One region of the Bacillus methanolicus genome, then DNA from elsewhere that is predicted to be linked to it. Evidence: predicted binding sites of a transcription regulator. Region 1 holds the regulator's gene; each other region holds the start of a gene.

What was found. The regulator LexA, encoded in region 1, represses DNA repair genes until DNA is damaged. The targets are predictions, from matches to a motif close to CGAACATATGTTCG.
Region 2: the regulator LexA is predicted to act here: its motif matches at 4,439-4,452, upstream of uvrB (excinuclease ABC subunit UvrB).
Region 3: the regulator LexA is predicted to act here: its motif matches at 4,519-4,532, upstream of C0966_RS09065 (DNA polymerase thumb domain-containing protein).

Annotation. Positions count from the first base shown of each region.
Region 1 covers NZ_PNFF01000001.1:852,181-859,075, forward strand. Annotated here, with positions in the region: gene C0966_RS04310 (aminotransferase class I/II-fold pyridoxal phosphate-dependent enzyme) at 1-879, shown strand, start outside; gene C0966_RS04315 (MerR family transcriptional regulator) at 1,035-1,442, shown strand; gene glnA (type I glutamate--ammonia ligase) at 1,484-2,818, shown strand; gene C0966_RS04325 (hypothetical protein) at 3,283-3,837, shown strand; gene lexA (transcriptional repressor LexA) at 4,340-4,963, opposite strand; gene yneA (cell division suppressor protein YneA) at 5,122-5,445, shown strand; gene C0966_RS04340 (YneB family resolvase-like protein) at 5,449-6,117, shown strand; gene C0966_RS04345 (DUF896 domain-containing protein) at 6,193-6,426, shown strand; gene tkt (transketolase) at 6,688-6,895, shown strand, end outside.
Region 2 covers NZ_PNFF01000002.1:99,964-106,858, forward strand. Annotated here, with positions in the region: gene uvrA (excinuclease ABC subunit UvrA) at 1-2,279, opposite strand, end outside; gene uvrB (excinuclease ABC subunit UvrB) at 2,287-4,266, opposite strand; gene C0966_RS12280 (DUF2198 family protein) at 4,583-4,816, opposite strand; gene C0966_RS12285 (efflux RND transporter permease subunit) at 4,962-6,895, opposite strand, start outside.
Region 3 covers NZ_PNFF01000001.1:1,800,920-1,807,814, reverse strand. Annotated here, with positions in the region: gene namA (NADPH dehydrogenase NamA) at 1-802, opposite strand, end outside; gene proC (pyrroline-5-carboxylate reductase) at 879-1,715, opposite strand; gene C0966_RS09080 (MBL fold metallo-hydrolase) at 2,247-3,209, shown strand; gene C0966_RS09075 (SDR family NAD(P)-dependent oxidoreductase) at 3,224-4,015, shown strand; gene C0966_RS09070 (YqzH family protein) at 4,224-4,418, opposite strand; gene C0966_RS09065 (DNA polymerase thumb domain-containing protein) at 4,591-5,850, shown strand; gene C0966_RS09060 (YolD-like family protein) at 5,877-6,212, shown strand; gene C0966_RS09055 (iron-sulfur cluster biosynthesis family protein) at 6,288-6,614, shown strand.

The DNA of each region.
Region 1 (6,895 bases):
TCCGGAACAGGATCGTTAAAAGAATTCGGCATTTATTATAACAGTATTCCATTAACAGAAGATGGTAAAATTAATTATCATGAAGTGGAAAAAGCGATCAAGCCGAATACGAAAATGATTGGGATTCAGCGGTCAAAGGGATATGCAACAAGACCGTCCTTTACGATCGAAGAAATTAAAGAAATGATTACGTTCGTAAAAGAAATCAAACCTGATGTTGTTGTGTTTGTTGATAACTGTTACGGGGAATTTGTTGAAGAATTGGAACCATGTCATGTCGGGGCGGACTTAATGGCAGGTTCACTTATTAAAAACCCTGGCGGCGGTTTAGCGAAAACCGGGGGGTATATAGTAGGGAAAGCAAAATTAGTCGAAGCTTGTTCTTACCGATTGACTTCACCAGGTATTGGTGCTGAAGCAGGAGCCTCATTGTATAGTCTTCAAGAAATGTATCAAGGATTCTTTTTGGCTCCTCATGTAGTTGCCCAAGCATTAAAGGGTGCTGTCTTTACCGCTGCCATGCTTGAAAAATTGGGAATGAACACACATCCGAAATGGAACGATAAACGAACAGACTTAATTCAGTCTGTTCAATTTGATGACCGCGATAAGATGGTGGCATTCTGTCAAGCCATCCAGTTTGCTTCCCCGGTTAATTCCCATGTCACACCGGTTCCGAGCTATATGCCCGGTTATGAGGATGATGTCATCATGGCTGCAGGGACATTTATTCAGGGAGCAAGTATTGAGTTAACGGCAGACGGTCCGACAAGGCCTCCGTTTGTTGCCTACGTTCAGGGCGGGCTGACCTATTCCCATGTAAAAATGGCTGTTCTGATTGCAATCGATCATTTAATGAAAAAAGGTTTAGTTGAATGATCATAAGAATCAAGGCGGACAACTCATCCTTAATGGGGGTTGTCCCTTTTTTTTATAAAAAATTTTTATGTTATAAAATGTAACATGATATTGACAATAAACCTTACATGAAATATAATGTGAAATATAAGAAAGGAAAGAAAGGAGAAATCGAAGTGAGTGGAAGTGAAATTCGCCGTTCCATGCCTTTGTTTCCGATCGGAATTGTCATGCAGTTGACAGAGCTGTCGGCAAGACAAATTCGATATTATGAAGAGCATAAATTGATTTCTCCAGCAAGAACGGATGGAAATCGGCGCCTTTTTTCATTAAACGATATTGATAAACTGCTTGAAATTAAGGATCTTATCGACCAGGGGGTCAATATCGCCGGAATTAAACAGTTATTCTCAGTAAAAGAACAACAAGAAGAAACAGCAAACATTCAGCAACAAGCAGAAAAAGCCCGACGTGACTTGTCTGATGAGGAATTGAGAAAACTATTGCGAGCTGAATTAATGCAAGCAGGCAGATTTAACCGTTCCTCATTGCGTCAAGGTGACATGTCCCGCTTTTTCCATTAATTAAATTTGATAATTGAATCATAACAGGGAGGACTACAGAAATGGCCAAGTACACAAAAGACGATATTTTCCGCATGGCAAATGAAGAAAATGTAAAATTCATCCGTTTGCAATTTACCGACATCTTAGGAACGATCAAAAACGTTGAAATTCCTATAAGCCAGCTTGAAAAAGCGTTAGATAACAAAATGATGTTCGATGGTTCATCAATTGAAGGTTTTGTACGTATTGAAGAATCTGATATGTACCTTTATCCGGATCTTGATACATGGGTTATTTTTCCGTGGACAGCTGGAAAAGGGAAGGTTGCCCGCTTAATCTGTGACGTTTATAATTCAGATGGTACTCCATTCGCAGGGGATCCTCGTGGAAACTTAAAACGCGTTTTAAAAGAAATGGAAGAGTTAGGATTTACACAATTCAACTTAGGTGCTGAACCGGAATTCTTCTTATTCAAACTTGATGAAAAAGAGGAACCAACATTAGAACTAAATGATAATGGCGGATATTTTGACTTGGCACCGACTGATCTTGGGGAAAACTGCCGCCGTGATATCGTTCTCGAGCTTGAAGGAATGGGCTTTGAAATTGAAGCTTCTCACCACGAAGTAGCACCGGGGCAGCATGAAATTGATTTTAAATATGAAGATGCTTTAACAGCATGCGACGAAATTCAAACGTTTAAGCTTGTTGTAAAAACAATTGCCCGCAAGCACGGATTGCACGCGACATTTATGCCAAAACCATTATTCGGTGTTAACGGATCTGGTATGCACTGCAACCTTTCCCTGTTCAAAGAAGGCAAAAATGCATTCTATGATCCAACTGGAAATCTTGAATTAAGCGACACAGCACGCCAATTTATCGCCGGTATCATTAAGCACGCACCTGCATTCACTGCTGTTACAAACCCGACTGTTAACTCTTATAAGCGTTTAGTGCCGGGATACGAGGCTCCTTGTTATGTTGCATGGTCTGCAAAAAACCGTTCACCATTAATTCGGATCCCTGCATCCCGCGGCCAAAGTACACGCGTAGAGGTACGAAGTGTTGATCCGGCTGCAAACCCTTATCTGGCAATGGCTGTATTATTGAAAGCAGGGTTAGATGGAATCAAAAACAAACTTACTCCTCCAGCACCTGTAGACCGCAACATCTATGTCATGAGCAAAGAAGAGCGCCTTGCTGAAGGAATCGAAGATCTGCCGGCAACTCTTGCTCAAGCCTTAGACAATTTAAAGAGTGACGAAGTTATCGTGTCGGCACTTGGAGAGCATATTTTTGAACACTTTGTTGAGGCAAAAGAAATCGAGTGGGATATGTTCCGTACACAAGTGCATCCTTGGGAACGCGAACAATATATGACAATGTATTAATCCTTAAATCCCTTGACACCACTGGTGTTGAGGGGTTTTTGTTTATCGGGCATTTTTGATCATTTATATTTGTTTTATTAACTGCCCGGTACTTGCCCGATTTTATTTCAAAAAAATCAATCCAAAACACTAATCTGAATTTCAATTTTAATAAATGATTGAGGAGCTTGCTAAGCTCCTTTTTTTATTTCTTTTTCATACAAACAAATGGGCAAAAGAAGAATTTAATACACAAGAGGGATGCTTCCATATTGTACCTCAAGTTACTTTTTTAAAGGAGATGAAGAAAAATGAGATGGAAGAAAAACTATGGATTATGGGTTGCAGATTGAAATACTTCTTTGTTTCTTCATCTATTGCTTTCGTTTAATTACATTCAATTAATTCAAAAAATTAATAATTTTATCCCAAAACAGTTAATATTGGTATATAATGTAACTTGAATAAATAGTAGAGGTGAAAAAATGAAGAATTTGTTCATGTGTGTTTTATTTACATTTTTATCTTTGGGTTTAATTGCTTGTGGGGCTGATGAAAAGGCGAATACAACTAATAAAGAAGCGAGTGCCGATAAACCAGAAGAAGCTACAAGCGGTAAAAAAGACTTTGAGGAATATCTAAATAAAGTGCAGCCTATTGTTTTAGAAGATCTTGCAAACTTTGCAGCTAAATTTGAAGAATTAAAGAATCAATCCATTAACGGTGAAATTACTGATATTGAATTTGGTCAAGCAATCGTTGATGAACTTTTACCAACTGCTACACAAATTCAAGAAGATGTTGAAGCGATTATGCCAGCAAAAGAAATTCGAGATCTGCATGAAACCCTTATTGATATGACAGCTAAAAATGCCCAAGCGCTTTCTGAAATAGTTTCTGCCATAGAATCCGGAGACTCTTCAAAAATAACCTCGGCAAATGAATTATTATCTGAAGCGAGGAAATTAGAAAGAGACTATGTATATGACATTAAGGAATACGCAGCCAAGTACGACATAGAATTTGAAGAACAAAAATAATAGACCGAAGCCCCTTTCAATTGAAAAGGGGCTTCTCTAGTCCCAAAAAGGTAAATCATCGTAAATAACAGGCCGAATCTGTCCAACAATCTCCGTTATAGATCACCTTAACAATACGATTATTCTCACAGAAATCGTGGCGATCGGAAGGACTCTTGGAGTGGTTGCCATTCTCTCCTGCAAAGGCCGAGTGCGCAAGTGTACGACTATTAGAGCAAATTCGACTGTTAGCATGAGCTTTAAACGGAGGGATAAATAGTTAGGTCTATTTGGCATGCGAAAATCTTTTTTTGGAGGAAAGGGTACCCCTTCCTCCAAAAAAAGATTATTATCTCAAATAACTATTGATTAACCTTTTGACTAATCGTAAGAATGAGGCTGACTCATAGGGGTCTGACTCCCTTCGACAATGACAATATATAGAATGGATTGATTAGCGTTTGTCTATATATTGTATTGGAGGGGACTGACACTTTGCCTTGAGTCAGCCTCTTTGAAAAACTCAATGAATCTGGCGGTAAACGCCAATCACTTTTCCGAGAATCGAGACATTTTTTAAAATGATTGGCTCCATTGTTGAATTCTCAGGCTGCAGCCGAATATAATCTTTTTCTTTAAAAAATCTTTTAACCGTCGCTTCATCATCTTCTGTCATAGCAACTACAATATCACCGTTGTTTGCCGTCTTTTGCTGTCTTACAATAACATAATCCCCATCTAAAATGCCGGCTTCGATCATACTGTCACCCATGACCTCAAGCATAAAGACTTGCTCATCTGCCGGAACAAGCCGTTCGGGAAGAGGGAAAAATTCTTCAACATTTTCAATGGCAGTAATAGGCTGTCCTGCTGTAACTTTACCGACAACCGGTACATTTACGACATTGTGTTTTGGAATGTGTGCCTCTTCTTCCATGTCCAGAATTTCAATTGCTCTCGGCTTTGTAGGATCCCTGCGGATAAGCCCTTTGCTTTCAAGGCGAGCCAGATGTCCGTGCACCGTAGAACTGGAAGCAAGCCCCACTGCTTGACCGATTTCTCTGACGGAAGGGGGATAGCCTTTCTTCTTTACTTCCTCTTTTATAAAATTCAAAATATCTTGCTGCCTTTTTGATAATTTAGCCATAAAAATCGCACCTCATACGTAATTGTTACGCTTATTATAGCATGTACTTCATAAAAATACAAACGTAAGTTCGAATTTTTTTGTTGACGGAAAACAAATGTTCGGTTTATACTTGAGATAACAAAACAGAACGTATATTCGGTTTAGGGGTGTTGATGATGAAAAAAATCTGGAAACGATATTCATATGCTATTATTCTTGTAATGGTAAGTTTTACAGCAGCACTTCTCTTTTCTGATTATGTTAAGGATGCCAATTCTGAAAGTTATTTAAAAGTAACCGTTGAAGAAGGAGAATCGCTTTGGTCCATCGCAGAAAAATTTTCGGACAAGCATGGTTTATCTTCTGATGAGTTCATCAGCTGGGTTGAAAGAACAAATGGCATAAACGGAGATAACATCTATCCAGGTGAAGAATTAGTCATCCCTGTATTGGAAAAGTCTGAAGCACAGGTGGAAGTTACAAATTATGCAGGTGAGTAATATATGGAGACAAGAAACGGGAAAAAAGCAATAATCTATTGCCGTGTAAGCACATCGAAAGAAACACAGGAAACGTCCTTGAAACGGCAGGAAGAAGAGTTAACGCAGCTTGCAGTCAAGTATGGGTTCCAAGTTATAAGAGTGATTAAAGAGCAGGCAAGCGGGTATGAACTTGAGCGTGAAGGAATGCTGGAACTCCTGGAAACAATAAATGAGGACAGGGACATAAGCGCAATCCTTATACAAGATGAAACGAGACTTGGAAGAGGAAATACAAAAATCGTATTGCTGCATTGCATCTTAAAAGAAGGCGTTAAATTATACACGATCTCTCATAATGGGGAACTTCAATTATCAGAAGCTGATTCGTTGGTATTGAAAATTGTCGGAATGGTGGAAGAATACCAGCGAAAATTACATAATATAAAGATTAAGCGGGGCATGAAACGGGCAGTAAAAAACGGATACAAGCCGGAAAACAATTTGAAAAATATTGGTGAAAACGCCGGAAGAGAAAGAAAAGAAGTTCCGATTGAGGAGATCGTCCGGCTCAGAAAAAATGATTTAACGTTCGCAGAAATTGCAGCTACGCTGAGAGGATTTGGCTATGATGTTTCGAAAGCGACTGTTCATAGAAGGTATCAAGAATATAAGGAAATGGAATCCAATTAGAGCATTTTCCTTGTAAAAAGCCCTTTTCTTTTGTATGATGACCAATAGCTTAACTATTTGAAAAGGAGCTTTTATATGCTGTCAAAAGAATTAATTGCGAGAATTAATGCATTAGCAAATAAAGCAAAAACATCAGGCTTGACGGAAGAAGAAGCTAAAGAGCAGTCAAAGCTTCGACGCCAGTATTTGGAATCATTTCGTTCTTCGATGCTAGCTACCTTAAAAGGTGTGACAATCGTTGATCCATTGGGTAATGACGTAACTCCCGAAAAGCTGAAACAATTGCAAAAAAAGGATCGTTTGCATTAATAATATACACGATGAATGAGGCTGACCCGCAGAAAGTCATTCTTGCTCCGGTGTCAGCCCTTTTTCTGCTGTTTTCTTCACTATATTTGATAAGTAGGAAACCCTAATAAATTAATGCGCTTTCACAATCATGTGTGAAAAAATATCTCCGCCGAATGGTTGACACAAAAAATTCTCTATTGTATAAAAAATTCAAAAACTATAAAATTAAAGAAGAATGAAAAATTATAATTGAAAGGGTGGATTGAATTGTTTGATAACATTGATCAATTGTCAATAACCTCAATTCGTACACTTTCCATCGATGCGATTGAAAAGGCAAACTCCGGACATCCGGGCATGCCAATGGGAGCTGCACCGATGGCATACACTCTTTGGACAAGATATATGAACCATAATCCAAAGAATCCAAATTGGTTTAACCGCGATCGTTTTGTTCTTTCTGCAGGTCATGGATCAATGCTGCTAT
Region 2 (6,895 bases), on a different contig from region 1:
GGAACGTATACATCAGGCAAAAAATGCATTTCAATCTTAATAATTCCGTCGCCGCGGCATGCTTCACATCGGCCGCCTTTCACGTTAAAACTGAAACGGCCTTTTTTATAACCGCGCACCTTCGCTTCATTTGTAGCCGCAAAAACATCGCGAATATCATCAAACACTCCTGTATAAGTTGCCGGATTGGACCTTGGAGTCCGGCCTATCGGCGACTGGTCAATGTCAATGACTTTATCGAGATACTCAATCCCTTTAATTTCTTTATGCTCACCCGGTCTGCTTTTTGCATGGTTAAGCTTTTGGGCAAGTGATTTATGAAGAATTTCATTAATCAATGTGCTTTTTCCTGAACCGGACACGCCTGTAACCGCGATAAAAGTCCCCAGCGGAAACTTGACATTTACATTCTTAAGATTATTTTCTTTCGCCCCTTTAATTTCTACATAGCGGCCGTCAGGTTTTCTGCGTTCAATCGGAAGCGGAATAAATTTTTTCCCGGAAAGATACTGGCCTGTCAGCGAGTTCGGGTCATTCATGACTTCCTCCGGAGTTCCCGCAGAAACAATTTGACCGCCGTGGACTCCTGCTCCCGGACCAACATCAATTAAATAATCTGCAGCGAGCATCGTATCTTCGTCATGTTCGACGACAATCAGCGTATTTCCGATATCACGCATATTTTTCAACGTATCAATCAACCTGTCATTATCACGCTGATGAAGCCCGATTGACGGTTCATCCAAAATATAAAGAACGCCTGTCAGCCGGGACCCGATTTGGGTCGCCAGACGAATGCGCTGTGCCTCTCCTCCCGACAGCGTACCGGCCGCACGGCTTAGCGTTAAATAATCCAACCCTACATTGATCAAGAAGCCGAGTCTTTCCTTAATTTCTCTTAAAATGAGATTGGCGATCTTAAACTCTTTTTCTGTTAAGTCAAGGTTTGTAAAGAACTGGTGGGCTTCTACGATCGAAAGTTCGGTGACCTGCCCGATATGCCTTCCGTTAATCAGAACGGAGAGGCTTTCTTTTTTCAGGCGATGCCCTTTGCATGTCGGACACGGCTGATGAGCCATATATTTTTCCATTTGTTCACGGACATAATCAGAGCTTGTTTCTTTATAGCGCCGTTCTACATTGTGAAGAACTCCTTCAAATTCAATATAGTTTTCTCTCATTTGGCCAAAATCGTTTTCATAACGGAAATAAATCCGCTCACCTTTTGAGCCGTATAAAATTTTATCGAGTAAATGCTCCGGCAAGTCCTTAACCGGAACATCCATATCAATTCCATAGTGGTTGCATACCGATTCAAGCAGCTGCGGATAATATTGCGAACTTGATGGTTCCCACGGAGCAATTGCATGTTCTCTTAAAGTAAGATCCTTATTCGGAATAACTAGGTCGACATCAACTTCAAGCTTTGAGCCGAGACCGTCGCAGTCAGGGCAGGCGCCATAAGGGCTGTTAAAAGAAAACATCCGCGGTTCAAGCTCTTGAATCGAAAAACCGCAATGAGGGCATGCATGATGCTCGCTGAAAAGCAGCTCCTCTTCACCAATCACATCAATGATGACTTTTCCATCACCAAGACGTAATGCTGTTTCTAACGAATCCGACAGCCGGGGCGCAATTCCGTCTTTCACGACGATCCGGTCAATGACGACTTCAATCGAGTGCTTTTTATTTTTCTCAAGCTCAATTTCATCGCCCAGGTCATGCATTTCACCGTCAATTCGGACACGGACGTACCCTTGTTTTTTAATTTCATCGAGTGTTTTTGCATGGGTGCCTTTCCGTCCTGATACAACGGGTGCAAGAATTTGCAGCCTGGTTCTTTCCGGGTATTCCAAGATGCGGTCCACCATCTGTTCAATTGTTTGTGAGGAAATCTCAATTCCGTGCACCGGGCATGTCGGCCGTCCGACTCTTGCAAATAAAAGCCTTAAATAATCATATATTTCCGTTACTGTTCCAACCGTTGACCGAGGATTCCTGCTAGTTGTTTTTTGGTCAATGGAAATGGCCGGAGACAATCCTTCAATTGAATCTACATCAGGCTTATCCATTTGACCGAGGAACTGGCGGGCGTAGGCGGAAAGAGATTCCACATATCTGCGCTGCCCCTCTGCATAAATCGTATCAAAGGCGAGCGACGACTTTCCTGAACCGGAAAGCCCTGTTACCACAACAAGCTTATCTCTCGGAATGGTGACATCAATATTTTTTAAATTATGAACTCTGGCACCTTTTACAACAAGTTTTTCCATCGCCATGTAATCGTCATCCTTCCGCTTTTAACTCAAGTATTAAATCACGAAGCTCGGCGGCCCGTTCGAAGTTTAAAGCTTTTGCCGCTTCCTTCATTTCTTTTTCCATATCGGCAATTAATTTTTCCCGCTCTTTCTTCGTCAATTTGCCAAAGCTTTGAGCCGGTTTGTATTCTTCCTGTTCTTCAGCCGCATATGTGGCACGGATGACATCGCGAATTTCTTTCTTAATTGTTTGCGGTGTAATTCCGTGTTTTTTATTGTATTCTTCCTGAATCGCACGGCGGCGCTTCGTTTCATTAATTGCAATTTCCATTGACTGGGTCATCCGGTCAGCATACATAATGACATGACCGTTTGCATTCCGGGCTGCCCGGCCGATCGTCTGAATAAGAGAACGCTCCGAACGAAGAAAGCCCTCTTTATCAGCGTCAAGAATCGCAACAAGAGAAACTTCGGGAATATCAAGTCCTTCTCTTAACAAGTTGATCCCGACAAGAACATCAAACTTCCCGAGGCGAAGGTCCCGGATAATTTCAATCCGCTCAAGCGTTTTTATCTCTGAATGCAAATATTGAACCTTAATCCCGATTTCTTTCAAATAGTCAGTTAAGTCTTCCGCCATTTTCTTCGTCAGCGTCGTTACAAGAACTCGTTCATTCCGTTTAATCCGGTCCTGAATTTCGCCGATCAAATCATCAATCTGCCCTTCAATCGGACGGACATCAATCGTCGGATCCAGCAGGCCGGTCGGCCGGATAATCTGCTCAACCATTTCGGGAGAGTGCTCCAGCTCATAAGGTCCCGGAGTCGCCGAAACATATACAATTTGATTAATATGTTTTTCAAATTCTTCAAATGTCAGCGGACGGTTGTCCAGTGCTGAAGGGAGCCGGAAACCGTGGTCGACAAGAACCTGCTTCCGGGCACGGTCGCCATTATACATTCCACGGATTTGCGGCAAAGTGACATGTGATTCATCAATAACAATGAGAAAATCGTCAGGAAAATAATCCAGCAATGTATAAGGCGTTGAACCCGGAGGCCTTAATGTCAGATGCCTCGAGTAATTTTCAATTCCTGAACAAAAGCCCATTTCCCTCATCATTTCAAGATCATATCGGGTCCGCTGCTCAAGGCGCTGCGCCTCCAAAAGTTTGTCTTCTGCGCGAAGCTTTTTAAGCTGCTCTTCCAATTCTTTTTCTATATTTTCGATGGCGATTCGCATTTTTTCTTCACGCGTAACGAAGTGGGAAGCCGGAAAGATCGCAGCATGCTCGCGCTCCCCTAAAATTTCTCCTGTTAACGCATCGACTTCACGGATTCGGTCAATTTCGTCTCCAAAAAACTCAACACGGATGCAGTGTTGATCCCTTGAAACAGGAAAAATTTCCACAACATCCCCGCGCACGCGGAATGTCCCCCGTTTGAAGTCAATGTCATTCCGTTCATATTGGACATCAACGAGGCGGTGCAGCAGCTGGTTTCGTTCAATTTCCATGCCGACACGCAATGAAACGACGAGTTCACGGTATTCTTCAGGCGAACCGAGGCCATATATGCATGAAACGCTGGCAACGATGATCACATCCCGTCTTTCAAACAGAGCAGATGTAGCCGAGTGGCGCAGCTTATCAATTTCATCATTGATGCTTGCATCTTTTTCAATATAAGTATCTGTTTGCGGAACATACGCTTCAGGCTGATAATAGTCGTAGTAGCTGACAAAATATTCGACCGCATTATTCGGGAAAAATTCTTTAAACTCACTGTAAAGCTGTCCGGCAAGCGTTTTGTTGTGGGCAATTACAAGGGTCGGTTTATTCACCTCTTTAATCACATTCGAAATCGTAAATGTTTTCCCTGTTCCCGTTGCCCCTAAAAGTGTTTGGTGCTTCTTCCCATTCTTTATGCCTTCCACAAGTTTTCTTATCGCTTCAGGCTGATCGCCTTGGGGCGAATATTTCGAAACTAATTCAAATTGCTCCGTCACAAAAAAACCTCCTGTTCCGCAATGGTATGAACCCAAAAGTGATTCGAGCTATTTACTTTTATCGCAATCAAATATGGATAAAAACCACCACTGACAAAGTTTCACATTATCCGTCTTCAAAAACTCATATCAACATTCTACCACAAAGCACTCAAAACAAACCAATAAAGTGCGAACGAATATTCGATTTTTTTTGATCTTAACAAAGACCTCAAATTGCCCGAGGTTCTTCAGTTTTTTCTTTTCAAAGCAAAAAACCTGTCGAAAAAAGCAGACAGGTTTAACAAAGGTTATTTCGATTTTCGTATTAAATCTGTTAAGCGCTCCTCCGGATTCTGGCGATCATTCTTCTTGCAAACCAAAAACCTAGTGTTAAAGAAAACGCATCAACGACAATCAGCCCGAGTGAATTCGTGTACCCTTTATAGACCGAGGCGGCTATCAGCGCGACTGTAAGAATAAGCCCGATTACATGATGATACGTTACCCTTGTAAACAGCAAAACTAACAGGCATGGCAAAAATAAAGCCGAAAAATATTTAATAACCATAAGGACACCTTCTTAAAAAATGCAGATTTTTCTACCACTGGATCATTTAACGCTTATCAATAGAATATATCTTCTTTTCAGCGTATACAAGTTTTTTACAACGATTCCGTCATCATTCATTGCTAAAAGGGTAGGGGCCAGACCCCTACCCTTTCTTTCTTCTTAGCTTGCTTATGCTTTCAAAAACGATTGGAACAATTAAGAGAGTAAGCAGGGTTGAACTTGTTAATCCGCCTATTACGGTAACGCCAAGCCCTTTGGATATCAATCCGCTTCCTTCCATGCCAAATGCGAGCGGCAATAATGCTCCGATCGTCGCAATCGCAGTCATTAAAATCGGGCGCAAGCGGGTTGCCCCTGCCTCAAGCAATGCTTCCCTTGTACTGAGTCCTTCGTTTTCTTTTCGAATAACCCGGTCAATCAGAACGATTGCATTTGTTACTACAATACCGATTAACATTAAGGCGCCGATCATTGCCGACACACTGATTGTCTCACCGGCAATCAGCAGGGCAACGAGCCCGCCGATAACCGCGAACGGCAATGAAAACAGAATCGTAAACGGTGCAAGAGCGCCGCCGAAAGTTACGACGAGGATAAAATAAACGATAGCAATGGCAGCGAGCATCGCCAATCCTAATTGTGTAAAGGTTTCCTGAATATCTTCCGTAACCCCTCCCATCGAAATTTCCACATTTGAAGGCAAGTCAATCTTATCCACTTCTTTTTGAAGTTTTGCAGACGCTTTGGCAACATCATCTGTTGTCAGCTCGGCGCTGACTTCTGCATAAATCCGGCCGTCACGGCGCGTAACGGTGTCCGATGTTTTTCCTTTCTTGATTTCAACCAATTCACTTACAGGAACTTCGATGCCAAGCGGTGATTGAATCTTTTCTTCGATCATATCATTGACACTTTCATAGCTTTCTTCTTCAACTTGAAGATAGACATTCAGCTCTTCCCCGTCTTTTTCAATTGTCGTCAGAACGGGGCGCTCCCTTGTCTGAGAAAGTTCCATGCCGATTTGTGCAGCCGTTAATCCGAGCTTGCTCAATTTTTTCTGATCAGCGACGAGTGTAAATTCATCATATGATTCGGAAATGCTCGAATCAATTTTCGTAAAACTTTTGTCCTTTTTCATAATGTCTTGAATTTCTTTTACAACCGGTTCGATATCTTCCCGCTTTTCACCGTATACATAATAGACAATTTCATTGCTGCCGGCTTGAGAATGAAAATCTTGAGAAGCCCATTCACCTTCTGCTGTTTTTTCCTGAAGATCCTTAATCACCTTTTCCTTTTCCTCTTCAAAATTAGGTGTATCATCTTCATATGCAATAAACATGATCGCGCTGTTCGTATCACCCGGATTCATAGGGTTTTCGCTTCCAAGCGACAATTGAACCGTCTTTACGTTATCCCTCTCAAGGAAGAATTTCTCTGCATCTGACGTGTATTTTTTCACTTGCTCCAATGTTTCCCCCGGGGCAGGTTTATACGTAACAACCATCATTTTCTCTTCTTCAGACGGCAGGAAGCTGACCCCGATGACAGGAACAAGGAATAAGCTTCCGACAAGGAGGAGCAATGCCATTAAGCTTGTCACAATCTTATGGTTTAACGACCAGTTTAAAATTTTCCTATAAGCTTGAGCCAATCTTCCAGGCTTATCCTCGTCGTGATGGACTCCTTCTTTTAAGCCTTTTTTAAATAGAGAATGAGCCATCATCGGTACAATCGTAATCGCAACAAGCAATGAAGCGAGCAACGAAAAGACGATGGTTAAGGCAAACGGCATGAACAGCTCGCCGACCATTCCCTTCACAAGTGCAAGAGGAAGAAACACGGCGATCGTTACGATCGTTGATGACATAATCGGAATAAACATTTCTTTCGTCGCTTCGCGGATCAATTCCATTCCTTTCAGCTTTTCGTCCTTCAGCGACATTCTCCGGTATATGTTTTCAATTACGACGATCGAATCGTCGATCACCCGGCCGATTGCGACGGTCATCGCGCCTAAAGTCATCATATTCAGCGTAATATCCATCTGCTTTAGCAATAAAATGGCAATCAAAA
Region 3 (6,895 bases), 950 kb from region 1:
ATTGAACTTGATAGCCCGGATAAACCTTTATGTGTGCGGGAACTAGACCGCCTGAGCTGACATCAATCAGGTCGACTCCCTGCTCTTTCATCCATCGGCACATCACAACATAATCGTCTACTGATAAGCCTTCATCATGATAATCGCTTGCAGACACCCTGACGAAGAGAGGGCCGTCCCAAACGGATTTTACTTCATCGATGACTTCTCTCAAAAAGCGGTAGCGGTTTTCCGGTGAGCCTCCATATTCATCTGTACGTTGATTAGATAAAGGGGATAAAAATTCATTGATTAGGTAACCATGGGCTGCATGAATTTCAATTACATCAAAGCCCGCTTTGATTGCGCGCTCGGCTCCATTTTTAAACGCTTGAATCGTCTCTTTTATTTCTGTTGTTGTCATTTCTTTTGGCGTTTTCATTTGTTCGTTGAACGGGATGGCAGACGGCGCAACGATTTCTCCTTCTACCGTCGATTTTCGTCCGGCATGGGCGATCTGGATACCGGTTTTCGCACCATGCTCTTTTATTAAATCTGTTAACTTCTTCAGCCCGTCAATATGGTCGTCGCTCCAAATCCCTAAATCTTGAGGAGAAATTCGGCCTTGTGGAGTAACGGCAGTGGCTTCGACCATTATAAGCCCGACTTGCCCGACCGCCCGGCTGACGTAGTGTGTATAATGCCAATTTTGGACTTTGCCGTCCTGATTGTGGCTGGAATACATGCACATCGGCGACATAACGATTCGATTTTTAAATGTTGTGTTTTTGATCGTAAATGGTGAAAACAGCTTTGCTTCCAAAACGAATTGCCTCCATTCCTTTTCGTATATTTAAAGTATAACAGTGCTGTATTGGAATAGGAAACGTGTAATGTGACTACGGCTTTACTGCTACTGCTTCGCTTAACATGCTTCCCAGGCGTTTAGATTGTGCGGTTGCTTCTTTAATGCAGGATATAAATGCGTGCTGAACGTCGTGGGCCTCGAGAACTTTAATGCCGGCTTCTGTTGTTCCGCCCGGACTTGTTACTTCCCGGCGCAGCTGCTCCGGCGATTTTGATGATTTTGTCAGCATTTCCGCTGCTCCGAGCAGCGTTTGCACAATTAATTGTTTTGCAACTTCTTTTTCAAGTCCAATTTCAACAGCGCTTTTTTCCATTGCTTCGACAAGATAATAAATATATGCCGGGCCGCTTCCCGACAGGCCGGTTACCGCATCAAGTTGTTCTTCTTCAACAAAAGTTGTTAGCCCGATTGTTTCAAACATTTGTTTTACGATTTTCTTTTGTTGATCCTTAACCATTTTATTAACAGCTATCGCGGTTGCAGATTTCCCGATTGCTGCTGATGTATTCGGCATTGCTCTTACGATTGCCAGGGATTTGCCGGAAAGCTCTTCAATACTGGAAATCGATATTCCAGCCAAAACGGAAATAATCAGCATATCTTCTGTTAAGTAATCTTTAATGCGGGTAATGGCTTCTGCAGCGTCTTTCGGCTTCATCGCTAAAATTACTGCATCTGTATTTGAGAACAATTCTTCTAAATTGTAAGAGGTATTCACGCCATAATCTTGACTCATGCGGTTTAGTTTGTTGTCATCTTTTCGATTTGTTACCCAGATTCTGTTCTTCTCTATCAGGTTGCTCTTCAGCATTCCGGAGATCATTGCTTCCGCTATCGAACCTGCTCCGACAAAAGTAAGCTTCTTCATTTTGTTTCCTCCTGTATTTTTATTTCAACATTCTGGAATTTATGAAAATAAAAAAGACCTTACATCCGTAAAGGACGAAAGGTCTATCTTCCGTGGTACCACCTTCATTCACCTTTTCCAGACTAACAAGCCAAGTTAATAGAAAAGGTGCAGCTCTGATCCGATAACGCCGGATATGCGTTTAGGTTTGCCTAACAGCTCGTAAGGTAGGTTCAATGGTCAAGAGGGCGGTGAAGCCTTTCAGCCGGTGAGCTTCACTCTCTTTCGCCGTTTTCCATCTACTGGCCTTACTCATTGCTTCGTTACATAATAGTTTTAATTGTAATTATGCAAGAAAACATATTTATCTGTCAAGCGGGAACTTGCATTATTTTTTAAATTATCTAAAAAATAGTTATGTGAAAATAATGACAATTTACAAAAAGAGCGATAAACTAATTAATGTATTCCAGAATATGCACGACTGGATGGTATTATACAAATAATTGGACACGATGAATTTTATACAAATATAATAAGGAGTCTAAAACAATGACTGAATGGAAAAGCGGAATTGCAAAGATTACCTTGCCGACGCCATTTGCGGTCGGTGATGTTAATGTTTTCTTAATAAAAGGAGATCGGCTGACTCTTGTTGATGTCGGTCCGAAAACTGAGTCAGCATGGGAAGCATTGAAAAGCCAGCTCAATGATTTAAAATTAATACCAGAAGATATTGAACAAGTTATTTTGACGCATCACCACCCGGACCACTCTGGTTTGCTTGACTTCTTTCCTCAGTCATTGGAAGTATACGGCCACTTTTTAAATGAGAGATGGATAAACAGGAATCAATCTTTTCTTGAGGAGCATGATGATTTTTATCGAAAGCTTTTTGTCGAATTTGGCATTCCCGAAAAGTTCTTTTCTTTTATTGATATAATGAAAAAGTCACTGAAATTTTCATGCAACAGGTCTCTCACCGGAACGCTGACCGAAGGGGAAAATCCGCCCGGGCTGGATAATTGGGAAGTACTTGAAACACCGGGCCATGCACAGAGCCATATTGCGCTGTGGCGCAAAAAAGACGGGATTTTAATTGGCGGAGACCTATTATTGACATCGATTTCCCCGAATCCTTTGCTTGAGCCCCCGCTGCCAGGCATGACCGAGCGTCCAAAGCCTCAGCTTCAATATAATCATTCGATAAAACGGCTGTTTGATCTTCCGATTGAACGGATGTATACGGGGCATGGCACGGACATTACGGACGTTCATCAATTGGCAGAAAAAAGACTGGAGCGCCAGCATGAAAGGGCGATGCAAGTAAAAAAATGGCTTGAAAAAGAAGAGCTGACCGTGTTTGAAATTTGCAAGCGCCTATTCCCGGCCGTTTATGAACGGGAATTACCGCTCACAATTTCAGAGACGATCGCCCAGCTTGACTATTTTGACTCATTAGGTGAGATTGATATGATGAAAGACAATCAAACTTATATTTTTAAAGCTAAATGAGGTGACCTGAAGCATTGGAACGGTTAAAAAGCAAAAATATCATCATTACCGGGGCATCAGGAGGAATTGGCGCGGAAATTGCCACACTTTGTGCTGAACGGGGAGCAAATCTGGTATTGCTTGCCCGAAGCATAGATAAACTGGAAATTTTAAAGAAAAAGCTTGAAGGGCAGTACAGTGTCCAAGTTTATGTTTATAAGCTAGACGTGTCCGATACTGATCAAATCCAGGAAATATTTCAAAAAATATTCAAAGAAATCGGCCGGGTCGATGTTTTAATTAATAATGCGGGTTTTGGAATTTTCCGTGAAGCACATAAAATAACGATCGATGAAATGAAAGGGATGTTCAATGTCAATGTGATCGGGCTTATGGCTTGCACAAGCATGGTGCTTCCGAAGATGAGGGAGCAGCGTTCCGGCCATATCATCAACATTGCCTCCCAAGCCGGAAAAATTGCAACGCCGAAATCAAGCGTTTATGCAGCAACGAAACATGCTGTTCTCGGCTATACAAACAGTTTGCGGATGGAGCTTGCCGATTATCATGTGTATGTGACCTCAGTCAATCCGGGGCCGATTGCGACCAACTTTTTTCAAATTGCCGATGAGAAAGGTACATACGTTCAGAATGTCAAGAGGATTATGCTTCAGCCTGAATACGTAGCCAAAAAAGTTGTCGATAAAATTTTTACTCCTGTCAGGGAAATTAACCTTCCCCGCTGGATGAATGCGGGAAGCATCATTTATACGTTATTTCCGCGGTTATTTGAGCGGCTCGGCAAGAAAGCTTTTAATCAAAAATAGGAAAACAAAAATTACGTTATTTTTATGTGGGTGTTCCGGCTCGATAACGCGCGACTTTTTCGGATATATCGACCACTTTACAGATATATCTACCATTTTCTCGTATGCGACTCGTAAATATACTGATTAAATGATAAACCGCAACTGGCGATTTCTTCACTTTTATTCGATTTTTTTGTGAATAAAAGTGAAGAAATGCCTCCTCATCTCACTCTGTCAAGTATTCATAAACAACATCATTGACGATTGTATACAAATTACCAAGCGGCTCCTCTTCTATCAAATCCATTACTTTTTTATAAAGCTGTTCGTATTCTTCTTCGCTTAACGGAATCGACTCCCGGTTATGTCCGTATTGCTTGAAACAATTTTCGATCATTTTTATCACAAATTTTTTCTCCATCTCTTGCACCTCAAGTTCGATTATACCTCTTCCCGGAAAAAGTGCCATACTGGCAAGAAAGCCGATATCAAGAAATTCGTCGTTAAATTTCCATTGAAATCGAACACATATTCGCTTAATATATGGGTATAATGATAGAGAACGTATGTTCTAAATTTTAGGAGGCAGGATCATGGTTGATTACAGCAAGATGCCGCACAATAAAATTTTATGCATTGATATGAAGAGCTTTTATGCAAGCTGTTCTGCTGTCATGCTTGGTCTTGATCCGCTTGAATGTTACCTGGCTGTTGTCGGGAATGTAGAACGGCAGGGAAGTGTCGTTCTTGCCGCATCTCCCCGGCTGAAAAAGGAATTCGGCGTTAAGACCGGTTCCCGGTTGTTTGAAATTCCCGATGATCCCCGTATCCAACTAGTAGAGCCGAAAATGGCAACATATTTGCGGATTTCCACTGAAATTACCCGTGTATTTCACCGTTACGTTCCGAAAGAAGCGATTCACACTTACAGTGTCGATGAGAGTTTTATCCAAGTAGACGGCGTTGTTGATCTCTGGGGTGATCCGATGACCATTGCGAAAAAAATCAGGGATGATCTTGAACGGGAGTTTCAGCTGCCGTGCGCGATTGGCATCGGACCGAACATGCTTATGGCAAAGCTGTGTCTTGATCTTGAAGCAAAAAAACAAGGGATTGCCGAATGGACGTATGAGGATGTGCCAAAAAAACTGTGGAACGTTTCCCCGCTCCGGGAAATGTGGGGAATCGGCAGTCGAGTCGAAAAAACGCTCAACAGCATGGGAATTTTCACAGTCGGGCAATTGGCCCGCTACGATTTGAAAGCACTTGAAAAGAAATTTGGAATCATGGGGAACCAGCTTTATTATCATGCATGGGGAGTCGACCTTTCCGATATCGGGGCGCCGATTATGGAAGGGCAGATCAGTTTTGGAAAAAGCCAGGTCCTATTGCGCGACTACAAGGAAGAGCATGAAATTAAAGCTGTCATATTGGAAATGTGTGAAGAAGTGGCGAGAAGAGCCCGAAACCACAAAAAGGCGGGAAGGACGATCAGCTTTGGCCTCGGCTACAGCCAGGATGAATTCGGCGGCGGCTTTTACCGCTCCCGGACGGTTGAGCAGCCGACAAACGTAACAATGGACCTTTACCGGGTTTGTCTGGATCTTTTTCATGAATTTTATGAAGGAAAAACGGTCCGGAAAATTTCCATTTCACTTGGAAACATCGTCGATGATAATCAAATGCAGCTCAGCCTGTTTGATTTAAACGGTTGGAAAAAGCACGAACTCGGTTATGCTGTCGATCGTATTCGCAGCCGGTTTGGATCAGGGGCATTGCTGCGGGCTGTTTCCTATACGGAAGCCGGAACAGCCAGACACCGGGCGACTCTCGTTGGCGGCCATAAAATGTAAACGAACTGGAGTGAGGTGGAGAAACGATGATACGAGACCGGGGAAGGATCAAATGGACATCGATGATGCTTCCTGAACATGTAAAGCTGCTCAGAGACTGGGCAAAGGAAGATATGTACGAGAACAAAATAGAGCCCGATGAACAGCAGCTTGAAGTGATGAATGAAGTGATGGCGGAAGCAATGGAATTTAAAAAAAGCGTAGCAATTACGTATTACAGGGGGCGGAGGTACCAGCTCGTCATCGGCACTATTCATTATTGGGATGAAACAGCCAAAAAACTCCATGTGGTCGACCGTTTTGAAGAAGTGCACCAGATTGAAATTTCAAGCATTGCTGATGTCCGGTTTGCAGATGAATAGAAAAGCGAGCCGGATAAAGAAAAACGGAGCTCAAAATGCTACAATAAGGTCATGCAACAAGAAAGGAGCATTCAGGTGGAAATCACATTAACAGACGAGGCTGCCAGTAAACTTGATGAGAAAACGGCGGGAAAAACAGGTTATTTAAAGCTAAAATATGATACAGACGGATGCGGCTGCGCCGTAAACGGTGTAACGGCTCTTTGGTTCGTCAGCGAAACAGACAGTGACGACGAAGAAATTGTCACAAACAACAGGAGCATTTTTGTAGAGAAGTCGGCAAAAGTTTTGCTGGATGAAAAAATGAAAATTGATTTTTTAGAAAGTGCCAATTGTTTTCAATTAAAAAGTTCGGGCGAGATCATAAACGGAAGAATGAGCTTTATTGATAAAACAAAATAATAAAAATAAGATCAGGCGGGGCTGACTCTCAGCCTCGTTTTTTTTTATGTGTCGGACAATAAAACAACAGGTGCAGTGAAATGCACCTTATATTAATGTCTGGCGCGATATTCTGATGAGTATGGTAAGGGATTTTGTTCAAGATGTAATTCGAACTTATGAATGTTTTTCACAAAAAATTCGTGAAATTTGTCACGAAGTGTTCAAAGCTTAAAAGCTCATGAGGCAAAACAAGTTTTATACTATGAATATAGTGAAAACGAATAAATGGAGAGGTGAGG